One region of the Paenibacillus sp. FSL H8-0261 genome, then DNA from elsewhere that is predicted to be linked to it. Evidence: a T-box and tRNA genes for the amino acid it is inferred to sense, from the RefSeq annotation. Region 1 holds a T-box; the other holds one or more tRNA genes.

Region 1 (16,399 bases):
ACCGGTAATCCGGGCGCTTCAAGATAAGTCGAATGCGATTCATGAGGAAACGATGGAGAGTCTGTTCAATAAGCTGCCTGAGCTGGACGAGCATCAGCGCAAGGTGATCCGTCGTTTGACCAAAAGCATTGTGAACCAAATGATGCATGATCCAATCAATGTTATTAAAGAGATGTCCGGTGGCAAGCAGGGGAATGAAGCTCTTGATTATTTCTCCAAAATCTTTGCGCTACAGGAACAGCTCGAATCTAATTCAGATGGCGGAGATTCCGCCCCGGTTAAGCAGTCTAGTTCCACAGAACGTACTGCCGGTAGCGGCGATTTTTCTGTGCCTAAGACGGTGCTTGCTCCGGCAGGCCTGTTGGGTAGGTGAGTGATATGCAACTGCTGAACGGAATATATGATGCCGCTCTGCTGCTATATGCCCTGAGCCTGCTGTTTGTTTTCTCGGATTGCCTTTATCGCAACCCGAGTGGGAAGCGGTTAGGCACGGGGCTTCTTGTTGTTGTGGGTCTTTTGCAAGCTGCAGGACTGGGGATTCGTTTCTCTCAGGAGAAGGGACTGCCCATTTTCACACCTTATGATTTCTTGTTCTGGTTTGCATTTAGTATTGTGCTGACTTCGCTTGCGGTGGCTTTTACACGTGGAGGCGAGTTTACGATTCTGCTGCTTAGTGTGGCTGGATTCTGTGTTTTTCTCCTAAATCGGGTGTGGCTGACGGCGGGGGGACATACGCTTGAGACTTGGAGCTCGGTGTATGGCTGGTTGACAATGCATGTGATTTTGGCCAATTTGAGTTTTGCTGCACTGACACTTGGGACGGTATTTGCAATATTGTACTTATTCCTGCACACCAGACTCAAAAGCAAGCAATGGAGTGACCGAATTCGTCGTTTACCGAACTTAGAGACTACAGATAAATATTCTTATACCGCTATTCTGGTGGGGACTCCTTTGCTGGCAATCTCTCTGGTGGTGGCTAGCTTATCTATTGTTTCTGAGGGACGGACACTATTATTGAAGGATTTAAAAGTACTAACGACACTTATTGGCCTTGGAATTTACATATTTTATATTATCTTTAAGAAATCCGGGCGGAAAAGTGGAGTAAGTATGGCTCGCTGGGCGATTTTAGGATATGCTTTTATTATCTTGAATTTTTTGTTGAATTCATTATCTGGTTTTCACGGTTGGAGCGGGGAGTGAAGAGTATGACTCGGTATTTGCCCATAATGCTGGATTGTGAAAAGCAACAGGTTGTGGTTATTGGCGGTGGTGCCGTGGCTGAACGGAAGGTGAGTGGGCTGCTGGAAGCTGGAGCGGTGGTTAAGATGATTAGTCCCTCTTTGACAGATACGCTTGCCTCTCTAGTGAAAAAGGGTCTCATGACCTGGCATGACCGCCCTTATGCTCCCGGAGATCTCCGTGGGGCCTTTCTCGTATATGCAGCCACTAACGATAGAACGGTTAATGAAGAGGTTGCGCAGGAGTCTAGGCGACTTGGCATTCATGTGAATGTGGCTAGCCATGCGGAAGCGGGGGATTTTATTACGCCCGGAGTTGTACGTAGGGGCCGTTTGACGGTAGCTGTATCTACTTCGGGTGCTGGTCCGCTTGCGGCTGCGAAGATTAAAAGTGTGCTTGAAGAGGCGCTGGATGCGGCGTATGAGCCATATTTGGATTTTGTACATACCATGCGAACCCGGATTAAGGAACAAGAATCTTCTGCTGAAGTTCGTAGCAGACTTTTGCGGAAGCTTGGGACGCTCGATGTATTGAATGAAATGAGAAACGGTAGCTTTATTGCGTGGAGCCCGGAGGATATGGATGCTTGGATTGCTGATCATCGGGCGGAGTAAAAGTGCGTGTGGACACTGTGAAGATTACAAAACTAGGTTAGATTAATGATATGAGTACGGCTAAAGTGGCTGAAATGGTCGAAAGAGCGGCAAAAATACCTCTTAATTGAGTAATAGTCGCAGATAGAGATAAATGAAGGGTATAAATACCCTTGAATTGCTCTAAAACGCTCATATTAGTCAAAAGAGGGGCAAAAATACCCCTTAATTGAGTAATAGTCGTCAAAAGAGATAAATGAAGGGTATAAATACCCCTGAATTGCACTAAAACGCTCATATCAGCAAAATGAGGGGCAGAAATACCCCTAAATTGAGCTATAACCGACGAAGGAGCTAAATAAAGGGCAAAAATGCCCTTTAAATAGTGCGTAGTAGCTTTTGGTTAGTTTGGATTACTATATACGGTCTACGGTGAAGAGTAAGAGGCAGACGTAATCAGGAGGAATGGACAATGCGTAAGATTATTGTGGGGAGTAGACAGAGTGCGCTTGCGTTGACGCAGACAGGGCATGTGATTGCGGATCTGGAGCGACTGAGCGAGGAGCATGGTTTTGGATTCACTTTTGAAGTGAAAAAGATTGTTACCAAAGGGGACCGCATCCTAGATGTCACCTTGTCCAAGGTAGGGGGCAAAGGGTTGTTCGTGAAGGAAATCGAGCAGGCCATGCTGGAAAAGGAAATCGACATGGCGGTGCACAGCATGAAGGACATGCCCTCCGAGCTGCCGGAGGGGCTGATCAACGGTGCTGTGCCGAAGCGCGTCGATCCGCGCGATGCACTGATCTCTAACGGAGGCGTCTCGCTGGACGAGTTGCCTCAGGGCGCACGCGTAGGCACAAGCAGCCTACGCCGTTCCAGCCAGCTAGCTGCGCTGCGGCCTGATCTGGTCATTGAGCCTGTGCGCGGCAACATTGACTCGCGGTTGGGCAAGCTGGAGAGCGGCGAATACGACGCGATCCTGCTTGCAGCCGCGGGGCTGTCGCGCATGGGCTGGCAGGATCGCGTGAGCGCCTACCTGCCGCCGGAAGTTTGCCTGCCCGCTGTAGGGCAGGGCGCACTCGGCATCGAGTGCCGCGCAGATGACGCCGACCTGCGGAAGCTGCTGGCGTTATACAACGACGCCAATACAGCGTTGACGGTGGCGGCGGAGCGCACTTTCCTTGGCGCGCTGAACGGCGGCTGCCAAGTGCCAATTGGCGCTTATGCGGTGCTTGACGCAGCCGCGGAAGCCACTACTGCGGAGCACAAAATAATCTCCTTAACCGGGATGGTGGGAACACCTGACGGTTCAACGATTTTGAAAGAAACTTGCACTGGAGTGGATCCGGTACAGCTCGGCGAAGAAGTCGCTAAGAAGCTGATCGCAAGAGGAGCGGAGAAGATACTGTCAGACGTTAGGGGATGAGGGGATTGACGGGGAAGGTTTATTTGGTAGGTGCAGGTCCCGGGGACGCAAAGCTGATTACTGTAAAAGGCCTCGAGTGTATTCGAAAAAGCGACGTGCTGGTGTACGATCGGCTGGCAAGTCCTAGATTGCTGAAATGCATGAAGCCCGGCGGCGAGAAGATTTATGTTGGCAAGCTGCCGGATCGCCACACGATGAAGCAGGAAGAGATTAATCAATTGTTAGTTGATCTGGCTTTACAGGGGAAAACAGTGGTGCGGCTGAAGGGTGGGGACCCTACGATTTTTGGCCGCGTAGGCGAAGAAGCGGAGCTGCTGCGCAAAAATGGGATCTATTACGAAATCGTACCGGGTATCACGTCGGCGATCAGCGTACCTGCTTATGCGGGAATACCTGTCACGCACCGCGATCATGCTTCTTCCCTGTCGATTATCACTGGACATGAGAGTCCAGATAAACTGGATCATTCCATTCATTGGGATAAAGTAACGAATGCCACGGGGACGTTAGTGTTCCTGATGGGCGTAGCAAAAATAGGATATATCAGCGCCCAGCTGATCAAGCATGGGCGCCCGCCAGAAACACCAGTGGCGCTGGTGCGCTGGGGTACTCGCGCAGATCAGGAGACACTGACGGGAACCCTCGCCGATATTGAGGCGAAGGTGAAGGCGGCGGATTTTCAGCCGCCGGCCGTCATCGTCGTTGGCGACGTGGTGCTGCAGCGTGAGCAGCTCAAGTGGGCTGAGGCGATGCCATTATTCGGCAAACGCATCGTGGTGACACGGGCTCGGAGCCAAGCGAGCGAGTTGGTGGATATGATTGAGGAACTCGGCGGGGAACCCTACGAGTTCCCGGTGATCGAGACGATCATGCCGGAAGGCGCAGAGAAGAAGGAGAAGATTGCAGCGGCGTTTGGCGCGCTGGAATCGTACGACTGGGTATTCTTCACTAGCCCGAACGGCGTGGAGTTTTTTTGGCGCCACTTGGCGGAGCAGGGGGCGGACATTCGGGGGCTTCACCGCGCAAGGATTGCAGCGGTGGGGCCGGGTACAGCAGCCGCGCTGGCGCAGCGCGGGGTGATCGCTGAGGAGCTTCCGGCGAAGTTTCAGGCGGAAGGTCTGATTGAGAAGTTCGGTCCCCAGCTGCTGCCGGGGCAGAACGTGCTGTTGCCGCGCGGTGATCTGGGGCGCGACTGGCTGCCGGACAAGCTGAGAGAGCTTGGCCTTCAAGTCACAGACGTCGATACCTATGAGACGGTTGTGACGGGTGAGGATGACGACGAGCTGCTGAAGCTGCTGGAGGAGGGGCGCGTTCACGCGGTGACTTTTACTAGTTCTTCAACGGTGCGCAATTTCATCCACATTCTGAAAAGAATGGGGCTCGAAGATCCGCTCCCATTGCTAGCTAACGTGAAAATAGCCTGCATCGGGCCATTAACCGAGCAGACTGCCGTGGAAGCGGGGCTTACCCCGGGACTGCTACCTGAAGAAGCAACTATTAATAGTCTGGTGCAGGAACTCTGTCGATGGAATGCGGAGACTAGGCTCAAGTAGTTTCATAGAGATAGGTGAGCAATAGCCATATTAATATAAGTAACCTTAGACTGGTTGTAGTTTGTACAATAGAATCTCTTAAATTAAGAATCAATTTCAATTCTACTGTACTCTGTACACTCAAAAGCTGGGTATAAGCACAAAATGAGTCCTCTAGTAGTCAAACAGTTGTATAGAGTGCATTAGAATGTGATTTCGAAGCATTTGAAGTCTTTTCTATTGCACATTCTGCAATGAAATCAGATTGTTAACTAACTGGCAGTTAGACGGGCAAACTATAAATGTCCGTTGTGTCTATATATTTTATTTTCAGGAGGATGAACAAATGAGCTTTCCAATTACACGTCACCGTCGTCTACGCGGTTCTGCTGGAATTCGCGGTATGGTGCGGGAGACCGTACTGAATGTGCTGGATTTTGTACAGCCTATATTTGTGACTTATGGAACAGGTGTGAAGAATGAGATTAGCTCGATGCCGGGCGTGTACCATTTTTCGATGGATACTTTAAAAGCAGAAGTGGACGAGATTGCCGCACTAGGTATTCCGGCTGTGTTGCTATTCGGGATTCCTGAAACGAAGGATGCTATCGGTTCTTCCGGTTTCGCAGAGGATGGAATTGTGCAAGAGGCTACTCGCTTGATCAAGCAGTGGTACCCTGAGCTGTTGGTCGTTGCAGATACCTGCCTTTGTGAATTTACGGATCACGGACATTGCGGGATGGTGCATACGCATACGGTAAACGGTGTGGTACACGGTGATGTCATCAACGATGCTTCGCTAGAGCTGTTGACCCGTACGGCGGTATCCCAAGCTAAAGCTGGAGCAGATATTATTGCACCTTCGAATATGATGGATGGATTCGTACACGCGATTCGTGCGGGACTAGATGAGAATGGCTTTGAACATGTGCCGATTATGTCGTATTCGGTCAAATATGCTTCGGCATTTTATGGCCCTTTCCGCGAAGCTGCGGATTCAGCACCACAGTTCGGAAATCGCAAAACCTATCAAATGGACCCTGCCAATCTGCGCGAAGCGCTTCGTGAAGCAGAATCCGATGTGCTGGAAGGCGCAGATATGTTAATGGTGAAGCCGGCTCTGGCTTACTTGGACGTGATTCGTACGATCCGCGACCAGTTTGATTTGCCTCTTGTGGCTTACAATGTGAGTGGCGAATATTCCATGGTAAAAGCAGCAGCGCTGCAAGGCTGGATTGACGAGCAAGCCGTTGTGCTGGAAATGCTGACTGGCATGAAACGCGCCGGAGCAGATATTATTATTACTTATTTCGCAAAAGATGCTGCGCGCTGGCTGCGTGGTTAATCTATACCTGTGTGACCAAGAACAGAATAGGAGTGAAGATAGATGAGTAATGAGCCAATGGCGCGTAAAGAGGAAGCGTCCCGCAAGGCTTTTGATGAAGCAAAACAATATATTCCCGGTGGGGTGAACAGCCCTGTACGGGCGTTCAAATCCGTAGGCTTGACTCCGATTTATGTGGATCATGGGATCGGATCGCGTATTTATGATATCGACGGCAACAGCTTTATCGACTATGTATGCTCATGGGGACCGCTGATTATGGGTCATGCGCATCCTGAGGTTGTAAAGGCATTGCAGGAGACGGCGGTAAAAGGGACAAGCTTTGGTGCACCAACTTTACTTGAAACTGAAATGGCAAAAACGGTTGTCGAACGTGTAGCCTCTGTAGATATCGTACGTATGGTTAACTCCGGAACGGAAGCGACGATGAGTGCGATTCGTTTGGCACGTGGTTATACAGGACGCAGCAAAATTTTGAAATTCGAAGGCTCCTACCATGGTCACGCGGATAGTCTGCTTATTAAAGCGGGTTCCGGTGTAGCCACATTAGGTTTGCCGGACAGCCCAGGTGTTCCTGAAGGTGTGGCAGTAAATACAATTACAGTTCCATACAATGATTTGGAGTCCACTCAGATTGCTTTCGAACGTTTTGGCAGTGAGATTGCCGCGGTGATCGTAGAGCCGATTGCCGGCAACATGGGTGTTGTACCACCACTTCCGGGATTTCTGGAAGGACTTCGCAAGTTAACTTCAGACAATGGATCTTTGCTTATTTTTGATGAGGTAATGACAGGCTTTCGTGTCAATCGTGGCTGTGCTCAAGGCTTGTTCAACATTACTCCGGATATTACCTGCTTCGGCAAAGTCATCGGTGGAGGACTTCCAGTCGGCGCTTATGGCGGCAAAAGAGAGATCATGGAGCAAATCGCTCCTACGGGACCGATCTATCAGGCTGGCACACTTAGTGGTAATCCATTAGCGATGGCGGCAGGACTCACTACGTTGAAGCTACTGACACCGGAAGTTTATGATCGTCTTGAGCAATTAGGGGCGCGTCTAGAGGCAGGCTTGAAAAAGAATGCAATCGAGACCGGTGTTCCACTGACAATTAACCGTGTGGGCTCTATGGTCTGCCCGTTCTTCACAGAAGGACCTGTAACGAATTTTGAGACAGCCAAGACTAGCAACACGGACCTATTCCGTCGTTATTTTGGTCATATGCTGAGCCAAGGGATTAGCGTACCACCTTCACAGTTTGAAGGCATGTTCGTATCGGCTGCGCATAGTGAGCAGGATATTGATGATACCATTGAGGGCCACTATAATGCCCTGAAGGCCCTTTGAGTATCAGTGCCGGAGAACGAACCGGTGGTGGAGCTTGGACTAGACGCGGGGAGTGGCTGGAAGTAACCCCCGGTAAAATCATTACTGGAGCTGGGGATTCTGAAGCTGCGATTGATAAGTGGCTGCTGGAAACTGTTGGTATGCCTGAGAAGCTTCATCTGCGTCTGCGCCGTGAGGGGGGCATTCAGTGGAAGGGAGATCGACTGCGACTGGCACTTTTTCCGGAACGTGAAGCCGGCATTGAACCGGTATGGGAAGAGCTTGAGGTGCTGTATGAGGATGATTTTTGCTTGGTTGCCCATAAACCGGCAGGGATGGCAGTTCATCCGGATGGCAGTGGCTTAGGTGTAACGCTGGATCACCTTGTAGCTGCGCATTATGTCGCTACCGGTGTTAGTGCAGCTGTAAGGCATATTCACCGACTGGACAAGGATACAACAGGTCCGGTGATGTACGCGAAGAATGAATTCGCTCAGCTTGTCCTAGACGAGAATATGCGTGGAAAAAGCATCTCGCGGCTCTACGCCGCGATCGTCGAAGGCACAGTGCCGCCTACGCTTAAAGTGATCGACGCGCCGATTGGGCGCGATCGTCATCATGCGGCGCGGAGAAGAGTCTCACCCGGCGGACAGTCCGCCGTGACTCGAATCCTCGGACGCGAAGCACTGCATGGCGGGAGCCTGGTGCATGTGCAGCTGGAGACCGGACGGACGCATCAGATTCGCGTCCATCTCAGCCATATGGGTCATCCCTTGTATGGGGATGCGCTATATGGCGGCCCGGTCTGGGCTTCCAGCGCTGCCGGCCGACATGCGCTCCATGGCGAGATGCTGTCTTTCCGCCACCCTTGGAGCGGTGAACAACTGGAAGTAAGCGATCCGTGGTCGGAGGATATGCTTCAGCTGCGGGAGCTGCTGTCTGAAGCGCCTTGACAGCTACGTTATAAACCTGAGAATCGTGGTATCAGCAAATGCTGGTATTACGGTTCTTTTTTTTATCTATTTTTTCGTAGGGTATATAATTTTCTGTTTTTTCAGAAAGAAGCATCTATCTATGTCCTAATAGCAAAAGCAGCATATAATACTTTGTTCATGCGGAGTAGTTCATCTATTGGCCGGCAGATAGGTTCGAATAGTCCCTGAATTTATGAAATTAATAGCATCCTGTCCGGTTAGTGCCACCAAAGTTGTCATGCCTTTCTGTTTGAAGCATATACATGTGGGGAGTAACATTTTGGGCTTATGCTCTGGGCCTGTCTCAGGGTTAGATTATGCCAAGAAGGAGGACATATCCCGTGTTTGATCAGTCCCACGGCTTGCGGTTTGATATTTATGAACGCATTCACCTATCGGAAGAGCTTCCGGGAATAGCTGAGCTGGAGGAGGTTGAACTACTTCCGGAAATCCAGGTGATTCAGCGGGAGGATCGTGCCGAGTTATATGGTCAGCTGTTGCTTACCGGACTCTACCGGAGTGAAGATGACCGAACACAACGTCTGGAGCATGCCATTCCCGTAGAAATCACTGTTCCGCTTACACGCGTCAGCTCGATTGAAGATATCGGGGTGGAGATCGAGAATTTTGATATTGATCTGCTCACGATGCGCACAGTGAATATAACAGGCGTATTATCACTGCGGGGAATCGGTGGTGCGGAGCCTCAACCACAACCGGCCTGGCAGCAGGAAGAGTACACAGTTGCCTATTCCCCTCTCAGTGATGACAGGGTAATCGAAGCATCTGCAGAGAACCAAGAACACGAAACTGATGCACTTTATGAAAATTCACAGTGGACCTTTGGTGAGGATGCATCGGAGGTTGCCGTAGAAGAACATGAGCATGCTGAAGCGAATGCAGGTGCATCAGAGCCCTCATTGGTCTCGAGTGGAGCTGGTCATTCGTCCCCTATAGTGAATTTCTCATCCGCTCATGAGAAGGACAAGGGCGCGAAAGCTCGGACGCATAGTCTGGATTCGCAAACAGAGGATTCCAAAGCAGGAATAGCGGATTACTGGTTTAAAGCTGAGTCACAGAATGAAGCTGAGGCCACCCAGCTGGATCAAGTTAGCCAGGCGAGTCAAGCGGATCAAGAGCAAGAAGCTGAATATACTTTTGCTTCAAGAGAAACCGCTGTTCCGGCAGCTAATGCTGATGCGGATCAAGATATTGCTGTATTCGCTTCGGAAAACGAGGCCAGTAATGAGCTTCATGCACAAGAAGAGAATGCTCAGCCGATCCACGAGAATACGAATGAAGTTCTTGTTTCTCAAGAGACTGTACCACAGTCAGAGGAGAAGCAAGATCTTAAGATTGCGCTAGGAAGCAAGAAAGAAGCAGAGGCTCCAGTCAAAGAGCATCTCACCTTCTCTTCATTACTCAGTTCTAGTCGTTCTCGTAAAGAACAAGAGGCTCTCCTATCTGAAGGAAATGCATCGGCTGCAGCGATCATTCCAGAGGCCGGAAATAATACGGAGTGGAAGAGCAGATTCATTGCTGGAGCAGATGGCGCTAACCTATTCCGTAAGGTTCGCCTTTGCATCGTGCAGCGTGAAGAAACGCTGGATACAATCGCAGAGAAGTATCAGCTAAGTGCGCGGGAGCTGGGAATGTATAATCGATTGTCTGGGCAGAGTGTAGAAGAAGGGCAAGTATTGTACATTCCGTAATTGAATTACAATGCGTACTCATATGAATAGGTGAATCCCGATCTGATAGTAGATCGGGATTTTTGTCTAAATATAAGAATATATAAGTTTCACGTTATAAATTATCCTTATATTTCTCGAATAAACGCTTACCGTCCGTAAAAGGACGTCGAAGGCGTTTATTCTTGTGTGACCGGAGAACGTTAGAATGTGGGGTATCTAACCAACGCAGAGTGATGAATCGAATGAAAATTCGACATATGCACGCTATAAGTCGAAATTCCGCTTAAAGTCCCGCTGTAGAAGCCTATTCAGGTTGACTAGGGATGACTCAAAATGTATTATGGAGTAAGCAATATCTAAGTAAAGACTGGGAACGGGAAGAGTAGGCGGTCAGCCCTTCAGAGAGCGGAATGCAAGTGCTGTGACATTCCGTAGGATACAGCCACCGAAGTCGCCCCGGAGTCGCCCTTCTGAGCTTGTCTTCATGGATATGAAAGATAAGTTAGGATGTGGCCGGTAGCAGCCGTTATCTGTACGAGTGTCGCGCTAAGCTTCTGAACCGCAAGGTAGAGAAGTGCAGGTTTATTTTTCATTGGCGCGAAACAAAGGTGGTACCGCGAAAGAATGGCCTTTCGTCCTTTGAGACGAGGGGTCTTTTTGTTTTTTAGAAACCAACTACAAGTAACCAAGTGGAGGTATCAGAGAATGGCTGACCAAAACAATCTAACAGCGGCAGAGTTGCCGAACTTGCAAGATACAGCGGCAGATGCTGCCGCTGCAAATGATTCTAAGAATGAAATGCCAACCACGTATGATCCGAAATCGGCAGAAACCAAGTGGTATTCCTATTGGACAGAGGGTGGATATTTCCGTGCAGGTGGGCGTCCAGATGCAAAAGCATACAGTATTGTAATCCCGCCGCCAAACGTAACGGGAATGCTGCACATTGGTCATGCGCTTGATTTTACGCTTCAGGATATCCTGATTCGTACAAAACGGATGCAAGGCTTCGACACGTTGTGGTTGCCAGGTACGGACCATGCCGGTATCGCAACGCAGACAAAGGTAGAGCAAAAGCTGCGTGAGCAGGGAATTTCTAGACATGATCTCGGCCGTGAGAAGTTCCTGGAGCAGGTGTGGGAGTGGAAAGATAAATATGCGAACACCATTCATGAGCAGTGGGCTAAGATGGGGCTTTCCCTTGACTATTCCCGCGAACGGTTTACCCTGGATGAAGGGTTGTCGAAAGCTGTACGCGAAGTATTCGTTAAGCTCTATAATAAAGGCTTGATCTACCGCGGCAAACGCATTATCAACTGGGACCCGGCGGCTCGTACAGCATTGTCGGATATCGAGGTTGAATATAAAGAAGTTAATGGTCACTTGTATCATTTGCGTTACCCACTCAAAGACGGTAGCGGATTTATTACAGTAGCGACCACGCGTCCGGAGACAATGCTGGGTGATACAGCGGTTGCTGTTCATCCGGAAGACGATCGTTATAAAGATCTGATCGGCAAAACGTTGATCCTGCCGATTATTGGTCGTGAGATTCCGATTATCGCTGATGATTATGTAGACAAAGAGTTTGGTAGTGGTGCGGTTAAGATTACACCAGCTCATGACCCGAATGACTTCGAGATGGGTCAACGTCACAACTTACCGCAGATTAACGTAATGGATGAGAGCGGTACGATGAATGAAGAAGCAGGACCTTACCAAGGTCAAGACCGGAGTGTATGTCGTAAGGCTATCACTGCTGACCTGAAGGAGCAAGGTGTGCTGATCAATATCGAAGATCATGTGCATCAAGTAGGACACAGTGAACGCTCTGGAGCGGTTGTTGAGCCGTACTTGTCCACACAATGGTTTGTAAAGATGCAGCCACTGGCTGAAGCTGCCATCAATGCACAGAAGGATGGGAACGGGGTTAACTTTGTACCGGACCGTTTCGAGAGAACTTACCTGAACTGGATCGAGAACGTACGTGATTGGTGTATTTCCCGTCAGCTGTGGTGGGGACATCGTATTCCAGCATGGTATTCCGAGTCTACTGGTGAATTGGTTGTGGCAAATGACGAGGAAGAAGCGCGCCGGATCAGTGGTCTAACCGACTTGAAACAGGACGAAGATGTACTGGATACCTGGTTTAGCTCTAATCTGTGGCCTTTTGCCACACTAGGATGGCCAGATGAGAACAGTGCAGATTTCAAACGCTATTATCCGAACGATGTGCTCGTAACAGGCTACGATATTATTTATTTCTGGGTAGCGCGGATGATCTTCTCAGCTCTTGAATTTACCGGAGAAAAACCTTTCTCAGATGTATTGATGCATGGTTTGGTACGGGATTCCGAAGGTCAAAAAATGTCCAAATCACTCGGGAATGGCGTAGACCCCCTTGAAGTAATCGAGAAGTATGGCGCAGATGCAATGCGTTACATGATTTCTACCGGAAGTACAGCTGGACAGGATCTACGCTTCCGTTGGGAAAAGGTTGAGCAGGCGCGTAATTTCGCCAATAAGATCTGGAATGCATCACGCTTCGCGTTGATGAATTTGGAAGGCGTAAGCTTTGAAAATATTGACATTTCGGGTGAGCTAAGTACTGCTGATCGCTGGATTTTGCACCGTCTGAACGAAACTTCTCGTGAGATTACGCGTCTAATTGACTCGTACGAGTTCGGTGAGACCGGTCGCCAGCTGTACAACTTCATTTGGGACGATCTATGTGACTGGTATATTGAGTTCGCGAAGCTGTCACTTTACGGATCAGACGCCGCGGCCAAAGCGAAGACACAGTCTGTACTTGCCTATGTACTAGACCGCACAATGCGCTTGATTCATCCGTTTATGCCGTTTATTTCGGAAGAAATTTGGCAGCACCTTCCGCATGAAGGGGAGACGATTACGCTGGCTGCATGGCCGGAGTATGATGCTGCTCTGGAGAATCCGCAAGCCGTAGCGGAAATGAACCTGCTGATGGATGTAATCCGGGCCGTTCGTAATATCCGGGCTGAAGTGAATGTACCGATGAGCAAAAAGGTTGAATTGATCATCAAAGCGGGTAATGAAGAGACGCTGAGTATTATCACCCGTAACGACAACTACATTGGACGCTTCTGTAATACGTCTTCCTTCGAAGCTGGCCTGAATCCAGAAACGCCGGATAAGGTAATGTCCGCTGTAGTAACAGGAGCAGAACTGCTTCTGCCATTGTCGGGACTCATTGATATTGAACAAGAAATCGCTCGTCTGGAAAAAGAAGTGCAGACGCTGAACAGCGAAGTAGAACGCGTAGAGAAAAAGCTGAGCAATCAAGGCTTCGTGGCCAAAGCTCCTGCTAAAGTTATCGAAGAGGAACGGGCGAAGCAGGCAGATTATTCTGCTAAACGTGAGAAAGTACTTGCCCGCATCGCAGAGCTGAGAGGATAAGAGACATGGATGACCTAAATCGGGGCGGAAGTACCGCCCCTCTTGCGACATACACCGAAGCGGTTGATTGGATCAAGAGCCTAATCCCTTTTGGGATACGGCCAGGTTTAGATAGAATCGAGATGTTGATGGACAAGCTGGGAAATCCGCACCGTCGGCTGAAGTTTATTCATGTGGCGGGTACGAACGGCAAAGGTTCAACTTGTGCTTTTTTGACTAGTGCACTTATACAAAGCGGCTATTCAGTAGGCACCTTTACATCTCCGTATATTACAAAGTTCACGAACAGGTTCCAATATAATAATACGGACATCTCTGAAGAAACGCTTGTCGAGCTGGTTAACCAATTACGTCCACTAGTCCAAGAAATTTCGGAAACGGAGTTTGGCTCACCTACGATGTTCGAGGTAACTACAGCTGTGGCCATTCTATTTTTTGCTGGCGTCTCTTGTCCTGATGTTGTCGTATGGGAGACCGGGCTTGGGGGAAGGCTGGATGTAACGAACATCGTGACTCCGATTGTTTCTGTGATTACTAATGTTGGTCATGATCACATGGATATTTTGGGAGATACGCTAGAGAAGATTGCAATGGAGAAAGCCGGAATTATTAAGACGGGCGTACCTGTTGTTAGCTGCGTAACTCAGCCGGAAGTCGTAGCGGTTCTGAAAGAGAAAGCAGCGGCTTGCCGCTCTACTCTTTATCTTGCCGGAGAAGATTTTAGCTATGAGGCTAATGAAATCCGTGAGGATGTGCAGACTTTTCATTTTAAGGGTCCCTTTCGTTCGCTTGAACTTGGGATCGTAATGAAAGGCGAGCATCAGATTAGCAATGCGGCAGCTGCCATGATGGTACTTGAGGTTCTGCGTCAGTATATGGCCTTTATGCTTGAGGATGAAGATGTGCTTGAAGGTTTGCGCCACGCATTCTGGGCTGGAAGGCTGGAAGAGGTAAGCAAGTCTCCAAGGATTGTACTGGACGGAGCACATAATCCGGAAGGTGCGGAGAGTCTTGCAAAAAGTCTGCCTCAGCTCTATCAATACGGTAAATTAAATTTACTTATGGGAATGCTGTCAAATAAGCATCATGAATCCTACTTTAAGCATATACTGCCTATAGTGGATACGCTCATCCTGACCGAACCGGATTTCCAGAACAAAATGGACGCGGAGAATCTGCAAGTTATCGCAGAAAGTCTGCGGGAGAAATATGCCAAGGAAAACTTGGCGATCATAGTAGAACATAATTGGGGAAAAGCGCTGCAGCTACTGAAGTCGATTACAGCGGAGGATGACCTTGCCGTCGTATCTGGTACGCTGTATTTAATCTCTGACGTACGCGGTACACTTTTGCAGCAACCCGATACTGAAAAAGGCTGGTGACGACTGTTGGATACTACTGAACGTGTGCATTTTATAGGGATCGGCGGCTACGGAATGAGCGCGATTGCCCGGGTAATGCTAGAAATGGGATATACAGTTACGGGCTCCGATGTGGCTGCCCAAGAATTAACGGATAAATTGATTGCTAAAGGTGCCAAGATTTATATCGGGCATACAGCAGAACAAGTAAAAGGTGCGGATCTAGTCGTATACTCTACGGCTTTGTCTAGTGATAATGTGGAATGGGTGGAAGCTGAGCGTCTTAAGATTCCAATTCTGCATCGTTCGCAAATGTTAGCCCGTTTATTGAATGAACGTAAAGGGGTAGCCGTTGCTGGAGCACACGGGAAAACTACCACATCCTCCATGATTGCACTTGTGATGGAAGAGTGCGACGTTGATCCAACGTATATTATCGGTGGAGAGATTATGAATGTAGGTACGAATGCAAAGGCGGGACAAGGTGAGTTTGTAGTAGCGGAAGCGGATGAGAGTGATGGCTCTTTCCTGCACTATCACCCTTGGCTTGGGATCGTTACGAATGTTGAAGCGGATCACTTGGAAAATTACGACGGAGACTTTAACCGTCTTAAAGCTGCATACGTGCAGTTCATGAACCAAACGCGCGAAGATGGAACTGCTATAGTATGCGCTGATGACGAGAATGTGATCTCTCTTTTACCCGAAGTAACAGGTAAGGTGATTACTTATGGCATCAAGTCGAACACTGCAGATTATATTGCCACTGATATCGTTCTAGGCGATCGTCAGGTATCGTACACGATGAATCATAATGGAGAAGTGCTTGGACGGATTGAACTCTCTGTTCCCGGACAGTACAATCTTTATAATTCAATGGCAGCGGTAATCGCTTGTTTGAAATCAGGGATTTCTTTCGAGAAAATCGCTGAAGCGATTGTGAAATTCCATGGTGCGAAGCGCCGTTTTCAAGTGCTCGGAGAAGTCAATGACATTCTGGTCATTGATGATTATGCGCATCATCCTACAGAGATTCAGGCAACGATCAGTGCTGCCAAGGCAACAGGAAAACGGATTATTGCGGTATTCCAGCCTCAGCGCTATACACGTACTTTCTTCCTGTTAGATGCTTTCAGCCGTGCCTTTAGCGAAGCCGACGAAGTCATCATCACCGATATTTACTCTCCGGCTGGAGAGAAACAGATCGAAGGTGTTACTTCTGCGAAGCTGGTTGAGCTAATCGTTAAGAACAGTAATGCGGGCGCGAGACATCTGCCAACCAAAGAAGATGTTCTAGCTGATCTGACACCTCGTATTGCTCCAGGTGATCTGGTGATTACGATGGGCGCAGGCGATATCTGGAAGGTCGGATACGCACTGGCAGACGGGTTGAAGAAGAAGCATTAAGTTTACAAATTGAGGCTAATTCGAGGATATTTATATTCTCTATTCAATAGCACTTCCCCAAAAT
Region 2 (16,399 bases), 2.8 Mb from region 1:
GGGGGTTTTTGTCAAAATAAACTGAAGGAAATATTCCGATGCAATATGCTGTTTTCGCTAACCTATATACGTATCAAGATACGTATCAAGATTTCACTCGGATGACCTGAAGAATTTAGTATATGATATAGACCTTTCATTTTTCAAAATGCTCTTAGGAGACTCTTTGGAGACTCTTTGGTGACTTTTATAACTTCGGATTAAAGACCCCTAGGAGGTTCTCGTATTCTAATGTATTATGTGCAACAGAATAAGCTTAATTTTGATGAAAAATGGTTTTGATTGCACTTTGTACAATAGAAATTCCTTAAATCACTTTATTAAGGATCTATTGCTCTTTTTGATTGCACAAAGTGCAATGAAGGTAATTTTTTTAAACTGAAACGAAGATTCTATTGTACAAAGTGCAATCTAACGCTAAATTCACTCACTCATCACCATTTTTGTTCAGGGTGCATTGGTCGCAACTCATAATGTCTAACCCCTCTTCTACCTACTACAGGCTTTATTAGTCCCTTCTCACTCAACGAGTGCAACAATCTTCGCGCCGTTCGAAAGTTAATGCTGAAATGCGTGGTCACATCCTTTGGACGGATCGCCCTGCCCAGTCGCCAAGCCAACCGCAGAACCTCCTTCTCCTCAGACAAAATATCCACGCCTGCAGATTTGCGCGCCAAATGAGGTGCCAGCACCAATTGCAAAAGCATCCGGCACACCTCGGGGCGGTGCTGAAGATCATCAACAGAAAAATGAATCATTTTCCACCCCATTCCGGTCAGAAAAGTGTCCCGATTAACTGCATAGTTAAATCTCTCGCGGTCCATGTCCTTCACATGGCTTTGAAACCCGTCGCACTCAATCCCGAGACTGCCGCCGCTCTGCGGAAGAAAAGCGAAGTCCAGAAACTGAGATTTACGGTTCCAGTCGTACACTTCGTATTCTGGATGCAAATCATCAAGGCTCTCAAACAATGGCCACCATACATTCTGCAAGAACAGCTTCTCCGCATAATTATGCCCTCTAACCAGCCTCCCCCTTCTTTCTCCTAATCTTTCAGTCAAGTGCTTGTTAATGAACATACCATGTGCTTCTTCAAATTCCATTATGGTATCCTCCCCTATAAAAATAAAAGAACGCCCTTCACCGCAAATCATGCGGATAAAGGACGTTCTTCGTCTAACTTCAGTATAACAAGCTCAGTTAGTGATTTGCATTAGAAATTGCACAGTCTGTACAGCGAATCGTAATCAAACGATGTTTTTGATCTTGGCTGTTCTTCAACATTAAATTTGCAACTACTTCAGCGTCAAAAAATTTAGTTCGCTGGTTTGTTAGTTTGTTCTTTTGTCTGTAGGCTCGCCGGTTCATTGTTCTCTCGTTGTTGATTTGTTTGTCGGCTCGTAAGCTCGTCAGTTCATCGTTTGCCCGTTCGTCGGTTCGTTCGAAATCCCTTGATACACGCTCTGATCATCATTTTTTCAATAGTCAGATAAAGTGTTGAACTACCGAACCTTATGCCCGAGTACGCCCATGCATCGTGATCGCTTCTTCGACCTTGATACAACGGTCCATAATCGCCGTCATACCGTGCTCAGCGGCGATTTCAGCAGCTTCCTGGCTGATTATACCCTGCTGGAGCCAAAGCACACGTGCGCCGATTTCAGCGGCCTCCTGTGCGACCTTTGCGCAGTATTCGCTTCGACGGAACACATTAACAATGTCCACCGGCTCTGGAATTTCCGCTAACGTATGATAGCACTTTTCTCCCAGTATTTCACCATCAACCAATGGGTTTACAGGAATGATCCGATATCCCCGACTTTGCATAGCACCCGCGACCATATAGGAGGTACGGTCTGTTTTGTCAGACAGGCCAACAACTGCAATATTACCAGCAGAAGCAAGGATATCTCCGATCTGTTCCCGACTTGGATTCTCAAAGCTCATACATAGTGCCCCTTTCCATAGTTACACTTTATGATCCTTATTTAACTGAAGCTAAATTCGCTAGCTCCCTTACTTCTATTGTACCCACTCCACATTCGCACCAAGCGCACGCAGGTGATCAAAGTATTGCGGATACGACTTAGCGACATGGTGAGCATCCTTGATCAATAGTGGTTTACGCGCTCGTAAACCTACTACTGACAGCGCCATAATTACACGGTGGTCGTAATGCGCGTTAATGGTCACACCACCTTCGACGCCTTCAGGCATGCCGTGAACGATAATTTCATCGCGGCGTTCCTCAACATTGGCTCCTGCACGAGTCAACTCTGCCAAGTAATCAGTTATACGATCACATTCCTTATACCGAAGGTTCTCAACGTTATAGAATCGTGAAGTGCCTTCAGCAAATACGGCAGCAGCTACCATAGCCAGCACCGCATCGGTTGCAGCATCTCCGTCGAATTCAACAGCTTTTAGAACGCCGTTCCCTTGTACGTGAACTGTTCCCTCTTTATGAGTAAGGGGTACTTCCATCATACGCAACACATCAACAATGGCTCTTTCTCCCTGCTTACTCTGTTCCACAAGTCGATGTACCTTAACATCTGACTTTGTAACCGCAGCTGCTGCTAGAATAGCCGCAGAGCCAGGATAGTCACCTTGAACGGTATACGTTTTTGCCGCATAGGCTTGACGACCTGGCACTTTAAAGGACATATAATCATCCGCCGCATGAACCACAATTCCAGCCTGCTCCAATACTTCTAGCGTCTGACCTACGACAACCTTTGATTTCAAATCATCAAGGACAATAATTTCACTATCTTCTTCAAGCAATGGTGTCAAGAATAATAGAGCACTTAGGAACTGGGAGCTGACAGCACCTGAAACTGTAATTCTACCCCCAACAGGTTTGCCACCGCGGATCGTGATCGGAAGCTTTCCTTCGTTATGCTCTACCTTCACACCCAGCTGTTCTAGGGACACGATCAGGTCGTCATGTGGACGTTTGCCCAAGGAGTCAGGATACGTATTTACGAATGTAACCTCAGGGCTTAAAGCAGCTACAGCCATTAGAAAACGTAGTACTGCTCCAGCATTCCCCACATTAAGTTCCTTAACATCCTTAGGTTTGCGACCAAAGCCTTGAATCACAATCTTCTCATCATCTTCTGTGAGTACAGCTCCCAAATCTGCAATACAACGACGGATGGCATCGCTATCTTCACTATGTGCCGGATGATAAATCGTACTTACGCCTTCTGACAATGCGGCAACCAGCAAATAACGAGTGGTATAGTTTTTGGAAGAGAGGGCCCCAAACTCTCCTTGCAGGGATGGCGTTGGCCTAACAATAACGTCCATAATATAAACTCTCCTTAGTAGATATAGTTGTATGTAGTGCTCGTTTGACAGGGTATTCCATGCTTGTGTTATCATTAAACCATTCTTCTGATGAAAAGAGGTCACAACCATGCATAATGTTCCACAAATTACACCGCAAGAATTGCGGCAGTGTCTAGAGACAGGGGAAGACCTTGTACTCATCGACGTTCGTGAAGACGAAGAGGTTGCCTTCGGGATGATTCCCGGTGCACAGCATATCCCCATGGGAGAAATTCCACACCGCACTGAGGATATTCCAAGCGATGCCAAAGTGATCTTTATCTGCCGTTCCGGTGCTCGAAGCCAGCGTGTCTGCGAATATCTACAACAGTTTGGCTATCATGCCACAAATTTAAGCGGCGGTATGATTGAATGGAATGAAACACTCTCTTAAAAGCTCAGCCGCGGTAATGCATTAAAATATATTGCGACACTTCTGCCGCTGTCAGTCCCGTTGTATCGACCGTGTAATGCGCGAACAGGTAAGCTTCTCGACGGTCTTCCATGATACGTCTAACCCGTTCTTCTGCATTGCCGGCGAGCAGCGGACGATTCTGATCTCCACTAACGCGAGCAATAATCTCTTCTTCTGTTGCCGTTAGCGCAACCACATGCCCTTTACTCAGCATTAAATCTGTATTCCCCGGTGCCAATACCGCGCCACCACCAGTAGATATTAATTTATTCTCAGACTCTAGCATACGCTTTAGTACTGCTGTTTCCACGCTTCGAAAGTAATGCTCTCCATCTTCCGCGAAAATTTCTGCAATACTTCGGCCTTCAGTTTCAACAATGACATGATCCAGATCAACCAGCTCGTAACCCAGTTCCTCAGCCAAAATTGCGCCTACTGTTGACTTCCCCGTTGCCATCATCCCTACTAAAATAATGTTCTTATTTCTTTGCTCTTCGTTGAACTTTTTAAATTCTTCTGTATCCCCAGTCATGTCTATCCTCCAACCGCGATATTTGTCATATCATAACACAGGGTCAAAACATTAGACAATCTGCTTCACTTAGTAATTCCACATCAAAACTTCAACAAAAAAGGCCCGAAAGCCTCCCCATTTCTGGTGAAGCAATTCGGGCCACTTTTTTAAAAATATAAGAAAGTACAAGTTTCATGTTATACATTAACCTTATATTTCTCGCATAAACGCTTCTTACCGTCCTTTAGGGACGCCGAAGGCGTTATTGCTTATAACCGTAATAAACTAGATTATTCTGCAGACATCCAGTTGTGGTGGAAAACGCCTTCTTTGTCTACACGTTTGAACGTATGTGCGCCGAAGTAATCGCGTTGAGCCTGAAGCAGGTTCGCAGGCAGTCTTTCTGTACGATAGCTATCATAGTAAGCCAATGCGCTGGAGAATCCAGGTACTGGAACACCCATCGTTACAGCTGAAGCGATAACTTTACGCCATGCGGATTGATAATTATCCATAACATCCTTGAAGAAAGGATCAAGCAATAGGTTCTTAAGATCTGCATTGTTCTCGTAAGCATCCGTGATGTTTTGTAGGAAACGGGAACGGATAATGCAGCCACCGCGCCAAATTTTAGCCAACTCGCCATATTTCAGATCCCAACCGTATTCGTCGGAAGCTACGCGAAGTTGAGCGAAACCTTGAGCATAGGATACGATTTTACTTGCAAACAATGCTTTACGCACGTTCTCGATGAATTCAGCTTTGTCACCATCAAATGGTGTAGCTTCTGGTCCGTTAAGCACTTTGCTCGCTTCTACGCGCTCATCCTTCATTGCAGAGAGGAAGCGTGAGAATACGGATTCGGTAATCATGGACAAAGGTACACCAAGATCCAATGAGCTTTGGCTTGTCCATTTACCAGTTCCCTTTTGGCCAGCGGAATCAAGGATCACGTCAACCATTGGTTTACCAGTTTCTTCATCATACTGAGCAAAAATATCTGTAGTAATCTCGATCAGGTAGCTGTCGAGCTCACCGCTATTCCACTCTTTGAAAATGTTGTGAAGTTCTTTTGCATCCAGACCTAGAACGTCTTTGAGCAGCTGGTAAGCTTCACAGATCAATTGCATATCACCATATTCGATACCGTTGTGCACCATTTTAACATAGTGTCCCGCACCGTCTGGTCCGATATATGTACAGCAAGGCTCACCGTTAACTTTAGCTGAGATTGCAGTTAGGATTGGTTCAACTAGCTTATACGCGCTTTCTTGACCGCCAGGCATAATGGAAGGCCCTTTAAGAGCTCCTTCTTCACCGCCAGAAACCCCAGTTCCGACAAAGCGGAAACCTTTTTCTTCTAGATATTTACTGCGACGAACCGTATCAGGGAAATAAGCATTTCCTCCGTCGATAATAATGTCGCCTTGATCAAGATGCGGCAACAGTTGCTCGATGGTAGCATCAGTAGCTTTACCAGCTTGAACCATGATCAGAATTTTGCGCGGTGTTTCCAGCGAAGCTACAAATTCCTCAACCGAAAATGTGCCTACGAGGTTTTTACCTTCCGCCTCAGCAAGAAGATCATGTGTCTTCTCCGGTGAGCGGTTAAACACGGATACGGAAAAACCTTTGCTTTCGATATTTAGAGCCAAATTCTTGCCCATTACCGCCAAGCCAATAACGCCGATTTGTTGTTTTGCCATCTGGTCCTCCACCCTTTGCACCCTATATTTTTGGGAAATCCATTTCTCGCAGTATAAGAATACCACCCTTTATCAGAGACAGCAAAGCCTGCCCTGCGAATAAAGATCAAATTCATAGACAAATCCATTGCCAATATGAAAATGATCACAATGACTATTTTAACGTTTTTAGCACCAGAAGTGAACCCCTGTCTGCAAGTTCTCAAACAAATCTAAGACACCCCGAAATTCGGGGTGCCACTAAGCAACTTATTTCGGCACCTTGTTTACCATTCTAACATATACAATTCTTTCGTCAAAAAGGTAAGCTGAGCTCGGCATTTCTCCGCGCGAATCATATCCTCAGCCTTAAGTGCATCATTTAATCGATCCAGCTGCTCATCCACTTCAATCCTGCGCTGGCGAATTCGTTCCTCTCCTTCAACAGAATAATAGAGCTTGGTCAGCTCCTCATCGGTGAGCATAGGACCCTTCTGGTATAAGACTCGCTGCTGATAACCCGAGATTTCAACAAGACGAATCACTTCGCCGAACAAAATATTTTCAATAATAATCTGACGGTCTCTGAAGCGCTTTACAATGGCATGGCCTCGCATGTCCCCAATTAACTTCTCCATCCATTCTGACAAGCGAGCATCACGAATCATATAGTCACCCACGAGTTTATAGCCATCTTTGATCCTTTGAAAACGTAATTTCACCAATTTACGACCCGTACGGACCGAAATTACAAAGACCTGTTCGTTCTCGCTCCAATATAGGGAATAACCTTTTTGAATCAAATCCTTGATCAGGTCCTGGATATGCTGTCTGTCGAAACGCAGCTCCAGGTTACAATACTCCACCTCGTCGTTTTTGTTCACGGCACTCCCCCCTAACTGCTTCACATCTGCAAAGCCAACTCAATTGTTGAATTCTTGATTATTTATGGCTGCCGGACCTCTTCAAGTAGTAGTTACTTTTGCGTTCGTCTTAGTCTTATTTTATACTTCAGTTTATGTAGCGGTAACTTGGTTTATTGACTATTTTTACCCGCAACAGACTTTCTCCAAACGCTGATTGAATTTTTTATTTCTTTTAGTCCTTTTAATTCCTAAAAAAAGCCGCTGACAACTAATTCTCAGGTTGTCAGCGGCTTTTCACATCTAAGGTCAACTAGTTTTAAATTTCAACTTTGTTCTGTGTACAATTAGTAAATGCAGCCCAAAGAGCATCAACATTACAATTGCACTCATCAGAAACGGAACACCGTGACCTACATGGTCCCATAGTCTTCCTGATATCACTGGTCCTGCCACCATCCCTGAGCCTTGCAAGGTCAAGAAAAGCCCCCACACAGTCCCTCGTTCCCCCTTAGGCACTTGCTTAGCCAGAAAAGCATTCCATGCCGGGAGAATAAGCGCGTAGCTTATACCGACCAATGCCACCGCGATAAAAGCAAGCGGGAGCCAGCGTACCTGTGAGAACAGGGCAAGCGAAAAGGCGGCGAGCAAAAAGCCAATGTTCAGAAACACAGTTGTTCCTATTCGGTCTACCAGCTTCCCTGCTGGAATTAGAGCAAGCACCGTAATTCCCCCACCTGCAATCAGAAGCAGACTAAATTGATTCGGACTAACATGAAGCTCCGTACGTGCAAACAAGGTAACTACAGGCGTCATCAAGCCAATGGCAAAAGCCTGAAGAAATAAGGCTGGATATAGTAGGCGACTGACTTTAAGCGTCGTTCTGACCTGATGTAGTGTTCTTTTTATACTTTCTAATGGACTGATTTTTTTACGCTCAATAGCTCCGCCGAGCCCCTGCATGTCCCTTACAACTGCATGAGTGCCACTTGACGAGATTCTTTTAGGTAAAAAGAGCGCAACTACAACTACTACAGCAGCACACCCTAGCAGGACCAAAAAGGCTACACGATAGCTTTGTCCACCCTGATCCATCAAAAAATTCACTACAATCGGACCGATTCCCGTTCCTGCGAGCGATGCCATCTCTACAGCACCCATAGCTGCTCCACTGCTGCCGCTTTTAGTAGATCCCGCCAATTCCGTTATTCCGGTCATCACACAAGGCCAAAGCGGGGATGTCCCGATCCCAAGAATAAGACAGGCAATCGAGAGCGTAACTGCTGTTTTGGCATATATTATCATTCCAACAGCTACTAGGATCAACAGCAAGGCACTTGTCATGGTCCAGCGAAACCCTATGCGCTCCATAACCCAGCCAGAAGGACTGCGGAATAGATTATCCCCCAAATACTGGAGTGCAAAGGCAAAGCCTACTACCGTAACAGATAGACCCAAAATATTCTCCATATATACGGGTAACAAAGCGACAAGTAGCGACCCTTTAACAAACTCAACTAAAAAAATAATTACCCACATCTCCATGATAAATGGCGACGTCAAACTGATATGTGTACGTTGCGCAGCTTTTGTGGACATTCTATCACATCCAAATCCTAGTATTCTGTAGATTGTTTTGTTATACTGATGCTTGCCTTAAATTTTAATATTCGCGAAAGGTTGTGACAGCATTAAATGAATCAACACCGTACTCCCCTCTTCACAGCTTTAAAAAAGCATGCCGCCGGCAATCCCGTTCAATTTCATATCCCGGGGCATAAGAAGGGGCTAGGAACCGATGCCGAATTCCGTGAGTTTATCGGCGATAACGCTCTATCCATCGATCTAATCAACATCGCACCGCTTGATGATCTACATCAGCCAACTGGAGTAATCCAGGAAGCTCAGAAGCTGGCTGCGAAGGCTTTCGGCGCCGACTATACGTATTTTAGCGTACAGGGCACGAGCAATGCCATCATGACGATGATCCTCTCTGTCTGCTCACCGGGTGATAAAATAATTGTGCCGCGCAACATTCATAAATCTGTGATGTCGGCCATTATCTTCTCCGGAGCCAAGCCTGTGTTTGTCTCGCCTGTTCAGGATGAGAATCTCGGGATAGATCACGGCATAACGACCAGTTCGCTGGAACGAGCGTTAAGGCGTCATCCAGACGCCAAAGGAGTTCTAGTAATCAATCCCACGTACTTCGGTGTATGCGCCGACCTGCGTTCGATTGTCGACCTGGCTCACCGTTACGGTGTACCCGTATTGGTGGACGAGGCACATGGAGTACTGATTCATTTTCATGAGGATCTGCCGGTATCGGCCATGCAGGCCGGAGCGGACATCGCTGCCACTAGTGTGCATAAACTTGGCGGCTCCATGACGCAAAGCTCGGTACTGAATCTTAATGCTAAGACGGGTCTGATTAACCCGCAACGGGTACAGACCATTATGAGCATGCTGACTACAACATCTACCTCATATATTTTATTAGCGTCTTTGGATACATCAAGACGTAATCTCGCGCTGAACGGTCATGAAATGGCGGAAAGAACCATCAGACTGTCCAACTATGCACGCGAAACGATCAATACGATCGAAGGCCTGTACAGCTTTGGAAAAGAGATCCTTGGGACAGAAGCAACATTTGATCATGACCCAACTAAGCTCAACATTCATGTGCGCCATTTAGGGATCACAGGATACGAAACTGAAAACTGGCTGCGCGAGAAGTACAACATCGAAGTAGAACTAAGTGACATGTATAATATTCTTTGCCTTATTACCCCAGGTGATACCCAAGAATCAGTAGATAAATTATTAGCTGCACTTCGGGTGTTGTCCGCCATTCATTACAGCAAGGGTGAAATCTACGAACTTAAGGTTCAGGTTCCAGAAATTCCACAGCTTGCTCTGATTCCAAGGGACGCTTTTTATGCGGATACGCAGTTAGTTCCATTCCGTGAATCTGCTGGCTACATTATTGCAGAGTTTATATATGTATATCCGCCTGGAATTCCTATTCTTCTCCCTGGCGAAGTTATCACTCAGGATAACATCGATTATATTATTGACCATGTGGAGATCGGACTTCCGGTTAAAGGTCCTGAAGATCGCAGCATCACGAACATAAAAGTGATTGTAGAAGCCGATCCTATTTCCTAAGACCCATCATTTTCCTAAAAAACTTCATTCATTTATACAAAAACCCGATACCATAATAAGTATCGGGTTTCTGTATATAAACATCAACTGTCATATACACAATAGAACAGCTTAATTTAGTCGCTAAAATCTATTCTTGCTGAGCAAGCAGATTGTTGTAAGCTTCTTCAACAGCTTTCCATTCTTCTTCATCTTCGATATTGTACAATACCATTTCTTCGTCTTCTTCTTCCATACGCAGAATAATGCCATCCGCTTCAGGATTTTCCTTTTCTAACAGCAGCGCGTATAGTTTCTCACCGATGTCGAAAGTTTCAACCAATACCATTTCAACATCTTCGCCCTGCTCGTTCGTCAAGGTCAGCACAAACTCCTCGTGCTCATGGTCGTGATCATGCCCGCAACCGCATGCTTCACCATGCTCATGTTTGTGATCGCTCATTGTAATACCTCACTTTGAATTGTATTATCCTACATCTGGTATACTACCACGTTAGATTAGTTCAGGTCAATTTAGAACCCTTAATTAAGAGCTGTAATTACCTTTTCTGACACAAGAACGTAATCCGCATTTTTGGAAGCTTTCATGTAGAAGCCTACCCGATATTTGCCGGTTTCTTTAAAATCATAAGTAAACTCCGAGGTCGGAAACCAGAAATTATCCTTCTGCGAGCCTTCAAGCTCCTGCGACTGAATATCCTTAACATTACCAGAGGGGTCCGTTATGGCTACTTTTACAGCTGAAACCTCTTCTGTTAAGCTATCTACCTGGGTTAATATTTTAATCTTAAGCTTGCCTACGTTTACGTTACCAAAGACCGTATTATCCTTAAAAAGAACAATATGAACATTAGGCTTAAGAATCGTCACTTTTCCAGATCCATCCCAATTCACTACCCCGCCTGCTTCTCTAGCGGGAATATATGTTTTTCCATCAATCAAATAACCGCCGTCTACAATTTCCGTCCCGTTGTTCCATACCCTGATTTTCTTACTCACAGAATCGGCGAACAATAAGGAGCCACCCATCAAGGAAAAAGCAAACACACATAAAGTGACTTTTTTCCATCTATTCATTTGAAACCCTCCAAATAATTCATGCTATTAATGTATACTTACTTTGTCTCAGCAAGTTGCGCTAATTGTAGGTAAATATTTCATTCATCTTCCGAAAAATGATATTATGTACTTGTTCAAAGTTGATATATTAGCTGACAGCGATTTCAGGAGGGTACTTTCTTATGAGTCTGAGCCTACAAATGCTAGGAACTGGCAATGCTTTTGCTAAAAACTATTTTAACAATAATGGCTTGCTACTAGCTGATGATTATACCCTACTAATTGATTGCGGGATTACAGCCCCACTTGCCATGCATACCATCGGGAAATCCTTCCGTGACGTAAACGCTACTCTAATTACGCATATTCATGCGGACCATGTTGGAGGTCTGGAAGAGCTAGCACTTACGCTAAAGCACGTATACGGGAAAACTATGAGATTACATTTACCTGAGACGCTTGTTGAGCCACTTTGGAACAACACCTTAAAGGGTGGATTATATCAAAAAGATGCAGTAGCCTCCCTGACCGATATCTTCGAGGTTAAACCTATGAAACCCGGAATTACGTACAAGCTCGCTCCTTCTCTTTCGCTCGAGATCATACATACGCCGCATATTCCTGGCAAAGATAGCTATTCCCTTCTAATAAATAATGAGATTTTCTACAGCGCGGACATGACTTTTCAGCCGGATCTACTTATACGCCTTGTCCGTGAGCACGGCATCCGAATGATTCTGCATGACTGTCAGCTTGGTGGATCAGGTGTTGTTCACACCACACTGGAGGAGTTAATGTCATTACCTGAAGATGTTCGACGTATCATCAAGCTCATGCATTATAGCGATGAACAACCTCAATTCGTCGGGCTTACTGGAGAGATGGAGTTTATTGAGCAGCATGTAATTTATAAACTCTGATTAGGATTAAAAAAAGACCGTACATTGACGTCCGATGACGTATGTACGGTCTTTGCCTTTAGAACTATGAGAAACTCGGAAGATTATCCAAATTGTTGGTTGGATCCCCATCCGCGTCGCCGCGAATATAAGTTCCTCCGTCTTTACCTTTAAAAGCATTCACTCCGGCAATATTTCCGGCCTGTACTTCTTGAAGCGCTTGATCATACGCCAGGACACGTCCTGTAGAGGTCTGGAAACTGGTTAAATCTCCGTCTCCATTTTTCTGTACAGCTACGAAACTTTCGCGTTCGTTATTTGGCACTTCAGCTCGCCCCTTGCACTTGGATTTGCCATCATATGGCACATCCTAGCTTGCTTCATGGAACGGTAAATTATGTGCACTATTTTTAAAGAGTTTTCTGCATCCGTACATGTAGAATACCTGCGTCATAAAAAGGTTCCGTAGAAATCACTTCATATCCTAGCTTCTTGTAGAAATTCTCAGCTTGGCACTGTGCATCAAGAATCGAAGCTTCCAGTCCAAGCTCCCGAGCAAGCTCTTCCATAGCTAGCAACAGAACACGTCCGTATCCTTTGACTCGATAATCTTTCAGTACGGCGATACGCTGCATTTTGGCTGTACCTGCTTTGTAATAAATCAATCTTCCTGTAGCCACAGGTACACCTTCATCTATAATTAGAATATGGTGCGCATTCGGACCGATAACATCGTATTCATCAATTTCTTCCTCAGCCGGTACCATTTGTTCCTCTACAAATACTTTAGTACGAATATCCAGCCCCATCTGAAGCTGTTCCTCTGTAGTTACCCGTAAGATTTCTGCCGCCATGTTAGTCCCAAACTCCTCTCTCTATGTATCCAACGATAGTTGTCTATTATATAAAAATTCGACTAGAAAGAAAAGCCTGAGCATGAGAAATCGTCTTCTACGCTGCTCTAATCTGCAGAATATACTTCTTCAGGAATCGAACGATTGTATGTGTCTTGCATCACTGGTGACAATGGAGGGTACTGACCTTTTGGCTTTCCATCTAGGTTGGTCATTTCTTTGATTTCCATGACTTTTGTTGGCTTCGCCTCGGAACATCCTCCCAAAAACATCAGCAACAACAGACAAACGCCGACTTCCCATTTCAAAAATTTAAGCATGGTTTTACTCCTTTCACCGTTCAACTGCGGTTATTCTCATTACAGCTTTGACGGTTCATGAGTTTTATAAACCATTGGATCACTTCATTGCCCGATTCTAACCCTTATAGATTCACATTTCCAACGACATGGACCATGTACATCATTCCTGCCAGAAAGCCAGCTAATACAAAATAAGCGATACCGTATTTCCAGCGTGAGCTAGCCGGCACATCGTAATACTTATCGTTCTCGTAGACCGAATAGCTGATATCACAATTCATCTTTAGATGAAGCCCATTCTCTAAGGTCACAGGCTCTAGCTGCGAGATACGCACCTTTTCAATGATGCATTGCTGTTGAAGCGTAGCTCTACCAATGTAGTTCAGTTGATCCCATCTCACCCCTACATACTGCTGTCTTTCCAAATCACTGTAAGTAGTAAAAGGTAAATCTCTTCTATGCTCTGGTCCTGGAATCATGTAGCCTGCATCTCTAAGTGGCTCTACTGGAATTAAGAAACTCTTCATTACAGAATAAAGGCGATTGTTAGTGCGTCTCTTCACATATTTGTTATACAGATCGTAAGCAAATAACGCCCAAATAATAAAGAACAAGATCGAACGCATATAGATGATGATGGCTAAACCACCCACGAGCCCCACAAGCCACAGCCAGCGCGTCACCGCGGTTGCAATACGGCCGCCGTCAAGCGGGTGAATCGGCAGCAGATTGATCAGATTAAGTAAAAAACCTATATAAGCCAAGGAATAGAGAAGTGGACTATCCATGTAATAAGCCGCTCCAAAAACGGCTGTAGCCCCAATGGTTCCTAAGATCGGACCTCCAAAAGCAATATAAGCTTCTGTCTGGGCATCCAGCGGCTGTTTCTTCATTGTAATTAAAGCTCCCAAAAACGGTATAAACAGTGGAGCGCTGACTGGAAGCCCGATCCGTTTCGCTGCTATTACATGTCCTAATTCATGGACTAGCAAGAGCAGGACAAAGCCCACGGCAAACCCCCAGGGGTAAATCAAAGCATAAGCCCATATTGAAATCATCATTGAGATTAACGGCCCGGCAATTTTACCTATTTTCAGAAGAGACAGAATCGCCTTTCCTTTAAACAGGAGCATCGCCGCCCCGCCCCCCAACCATTTCCATGGCGTGGAAGAATTCTTTTTCTGCTCATTTTGCGGCAAGATCCCAAGCTCCTTTTTCTTTCAATTTTTATCTAACTGCTGTACATTACCATTCATTTTATCATAAGCGCTTAAGGAGTATTTCCATAAAAAAGCACTTGGCTAAGTATACGACGCAACTTTTAGAATCGTTTCAACGTCAAACAAACAGATAATGGATAATTTCCACTATTATTCAAGGGAAGAAAGTGATTCCGCTCCAATCCCCCCCACCTCACACAAAATAACCCGAATTTTATGGTTACCCTATAGGCTAACGCCGTGAACGTTATAGGCTACGAACCATAGACTGTTATCAGGGTTATTCAATTGAGGAGGTTATTTATGGATACAAATGCAAATTTACATCAACAGGTCAGTTGGAATTGTATGAACAAATACGTTGGTATTACAACGACTGACGGTCAGTCCTTTGATGGCTTTATTGCCCATGTAGATCAAAACTATGTTACTCTTGCGGTTCCTAGCAACGAAATGGTAGAACGTTTAAACGGAATGCCCACACACGAATCGGCGTATAGACAATTTGGATTCCGGCCTGGCTTTTTCCCAAGACGTCGCTTCTTTCCACGACGCATCCCTTTTTTCGGTATAAGCGATATATTTCTACTCCCGTTCTTTATCTGACGTGGCTCATGGGGATGGAGCGGCATCCCCTTTTCTTATTATTTTAAAGACTATGTAAACTATCATCCCTATAGATTGTAAAAAAAGAATTGCCATCCTACTCTATCGTATGGTATTATGAAATTCGTCGCAGGACGGTAGCTCAGCGGGAGAGCACTATCTTGACAGGGTAGGGGTCATGGGTTCGAACCCCATCCGTCCTATACTGCACTATTTAGAAAGCCCTTATTATATAAGGGTTTTTCTTTTTTTTCGATCATCACCGTAGCTCTATAAATTTGTGAATCTTGCTATTGGGGACGAATTGGGGACGAAATTTTTCTTCCCATAAAAAAATGGCTACCTTATTCACAACTCAGGCAGCCTTCTCAATTACTTTAATAAATGTAGCTTATATATTTTATCTGGAGAAGAAGCCAACTTCAAAAAGTGTACAGTCAGTATTATGGTAAATCTGTTAGTTGAAGAGAAAAAAGAAAGCTTCACTCTTAACATTTTGGCAACCAGAATTACCACTAATGACCATCATACGAATAAGCCCCACCATTAACTGATGGGGCTTATTCGTATGTTTCATCGTACCTCTTCTTCAAACTTCTCCCAATCAATAACTATTTGATTTGTTCACTTAGCCACTTTTCTAAAAATGTACGTGTCTCTTTAACCGGATAATACCATTTCCCGCCGATTTTATATTTTGGGAACCTATCGTCAAAGAAAAATGTATCTTGAATTGAATTCCAACTCATACAAGTTCGTTTTTTAAGCTCAGCAGAATCCCAAAACACATACTCATTATCTAAGTCCTCAAGGAGCTCCCTAATTTCTTCTCTGCAGATTGATAATATTTTGGATTTATCGATGTTAATTGAAACTAAATTATTTTCATCAACCATTCACTCCAACTCCTTGAGTCTTTCATTTAAATTATTCAGTTCAGAATAATAAGGAAAATATGAATATTGATCAGTTTCCAAAAGAAGTTTAAAAGTTTGTAAACGAAACTTGCACAAAAGCCTTAATCAGAAAATAAAAGAAAATAAAAGAAAATAAAAGAAAATAAAAGAAATCTAATTCTAACGATATCGTAAATACCCCCAGTATAATCACTGACGGGTTTTATTTATCCAGACCGGACCTATTAATTATTTTTGAATATGTACAAGCATTCGATCCTTCCTCTCATAAAATATATTATCATATTATCTCTTAAGAGAAGGATAGGTGAAATTTAATGAGTGTTCAGTTTTTGGATATGCGCATCTCACAGACTAGTGTAGTAGATACACCTGGTATCGATTAGGTTCGTTCGGGGGCAATTTTCGGTGCATTGGACTCCAAACCTCAAGTGTTACACCTGCAAATGCAAATTTAGTAAGAGTCACATAAAATGCTTATGTAAGACTTAGTGTTGATGTTAGCGTTATAGTTCAAAACGATGTTACCTTTAGCATTTACCGCAATAATGTATTAAT

Evidence for each region. A T-box is a leader RNA that pairs with one kind of tRNA and senses whether it is charged. The one in region 1 lies ahead of MHI27_RS24655 (valine--tRNA ligase), so its partner is inferred to be a tRNA-Val.
Region 2: it encodes a tRNA-Val, which carries the amino acid that the T-box ahead of MHI27_RS24655 (valine--tRNA ligase) is inferred to sense. The anticodon was not compared.

What each region holds. Positions count from the first base shown of each region.
Region 1 covers NZ_CP150297.1:5,522,334-5,538,732, reverse strand. Annotated here, with positions in the region: gene hemA (glutamyl-tRNA reductase) at 1-373, shown strand, start outside; gene ccsA (cytochrome c biogenesis protein CcsA) at 379-1,206, shown strand; gene MHI27_RS24690 (NAD(P)-dependent oxidoreductase) at 1,212-1,859, shown strand; gene hemC (hydroxymethylbilane synthase) at 2,311-3,264, shown strand; gene cobA (uroporphyrinogen-III C-methyltransferase) at 3,270-4,817, shown strand; gene hemB (porphobilinogen synthase) at 5,143-6,141, shown strand; gene hemL (glutamate-1-semialdehyde 2,1-aminomutase) at 6,184-7,485, shown strand; gene MHI27_RS24665 (RluA family pseudouridine synthase) at 7,482-8,417, shown strand; gene MHI27_RS24660 (LysM peptidoglycan-binding domain-containing protein) at 8,780-10,150, shown strand; T-box leader at 10,493-10,775, shown strand; gene MHI27_RS24655 (valine--tRNA ligase) at 10,931-13,567, shown strand; gene MHI27_RS24650 (folylpolyglutamate synthase/dihydrofolate synthase family protein) at 13,573-14,949, shown strand; gene murC (UDP-N-acetylmuramate--L-alanine ligase) at 14,956-16,335, shown strand.
Region 2 covers NZ_CP150297.1:2,763,805-2,780,203, reverse strand. Annotated here, with positions in the region: gene MHI27_RS12230 (hypothetical protein) at 435-1,103, opposite strand; gene MHI27_RS12225 (CoA-binding protein) at 1,513-1,947, opposite strand; gene aroA (3-phosphoshikimate 1-carboxyvinyltransferase) at 2,023-3,315, opposite strand; gene MHI27_RS12215 (rhodanese-like domain-containing protein) at 3,425-3,730, shown strand; gene MHI27_RS12210 (shikimate kinase) at 3,735-4,283, opposite strand; gene gndA (NADP-dependent phosphogluconate dehydrogenase) at 4,556-5,971, opposite strand; gene MHI27_RS12200 (hypothetical protein) at 6,238-6,834, opposite strand; gene MHI27_RS12195 (MFS transporter) at 7,123-8,412, opposite strand; gene MHI27_RS12190 (aminotransferase class I/II-fold pyridoxal phosphate-dependent enzyme) at 8,509-9,984, shown strand; gene MHI27_RS12185 (DUF1292 domain-containing protein) at 10,115-10,426, opposite strand; gene MHI27_RS12180 (copper amine oxidase) at 10,507-11,061, opposite strand; gene MHI27_RS12175 (MBL fold metallo-hydrolase) at 11,226-11,963, shown strand; gene MHI27_RS12170 (DUF3892 domain-containing protein) at 12,028-12,267, opposite strand; gene MHI27_RS12165 (GNAT family N-acetyltransferase) at 12,353-12,796, opposite strand; gene MHI27_RS12160 (hypothetical protein) at 12,904-13,116, opposite strand; gene MHI27_RS12155 (site-2 protease family protein) at 13,221-14,297, opposite strand; gene MHI27_RS12150 (hypothetical protein) at 14,622-14,924, shown strand; tRNA gene MHI27_RS12145 (tRNA-Val) at 15,056-15,127, shown strand; gene MHI27_RS12140 (group-specific protein) at 15,536-15,820, opposite strand.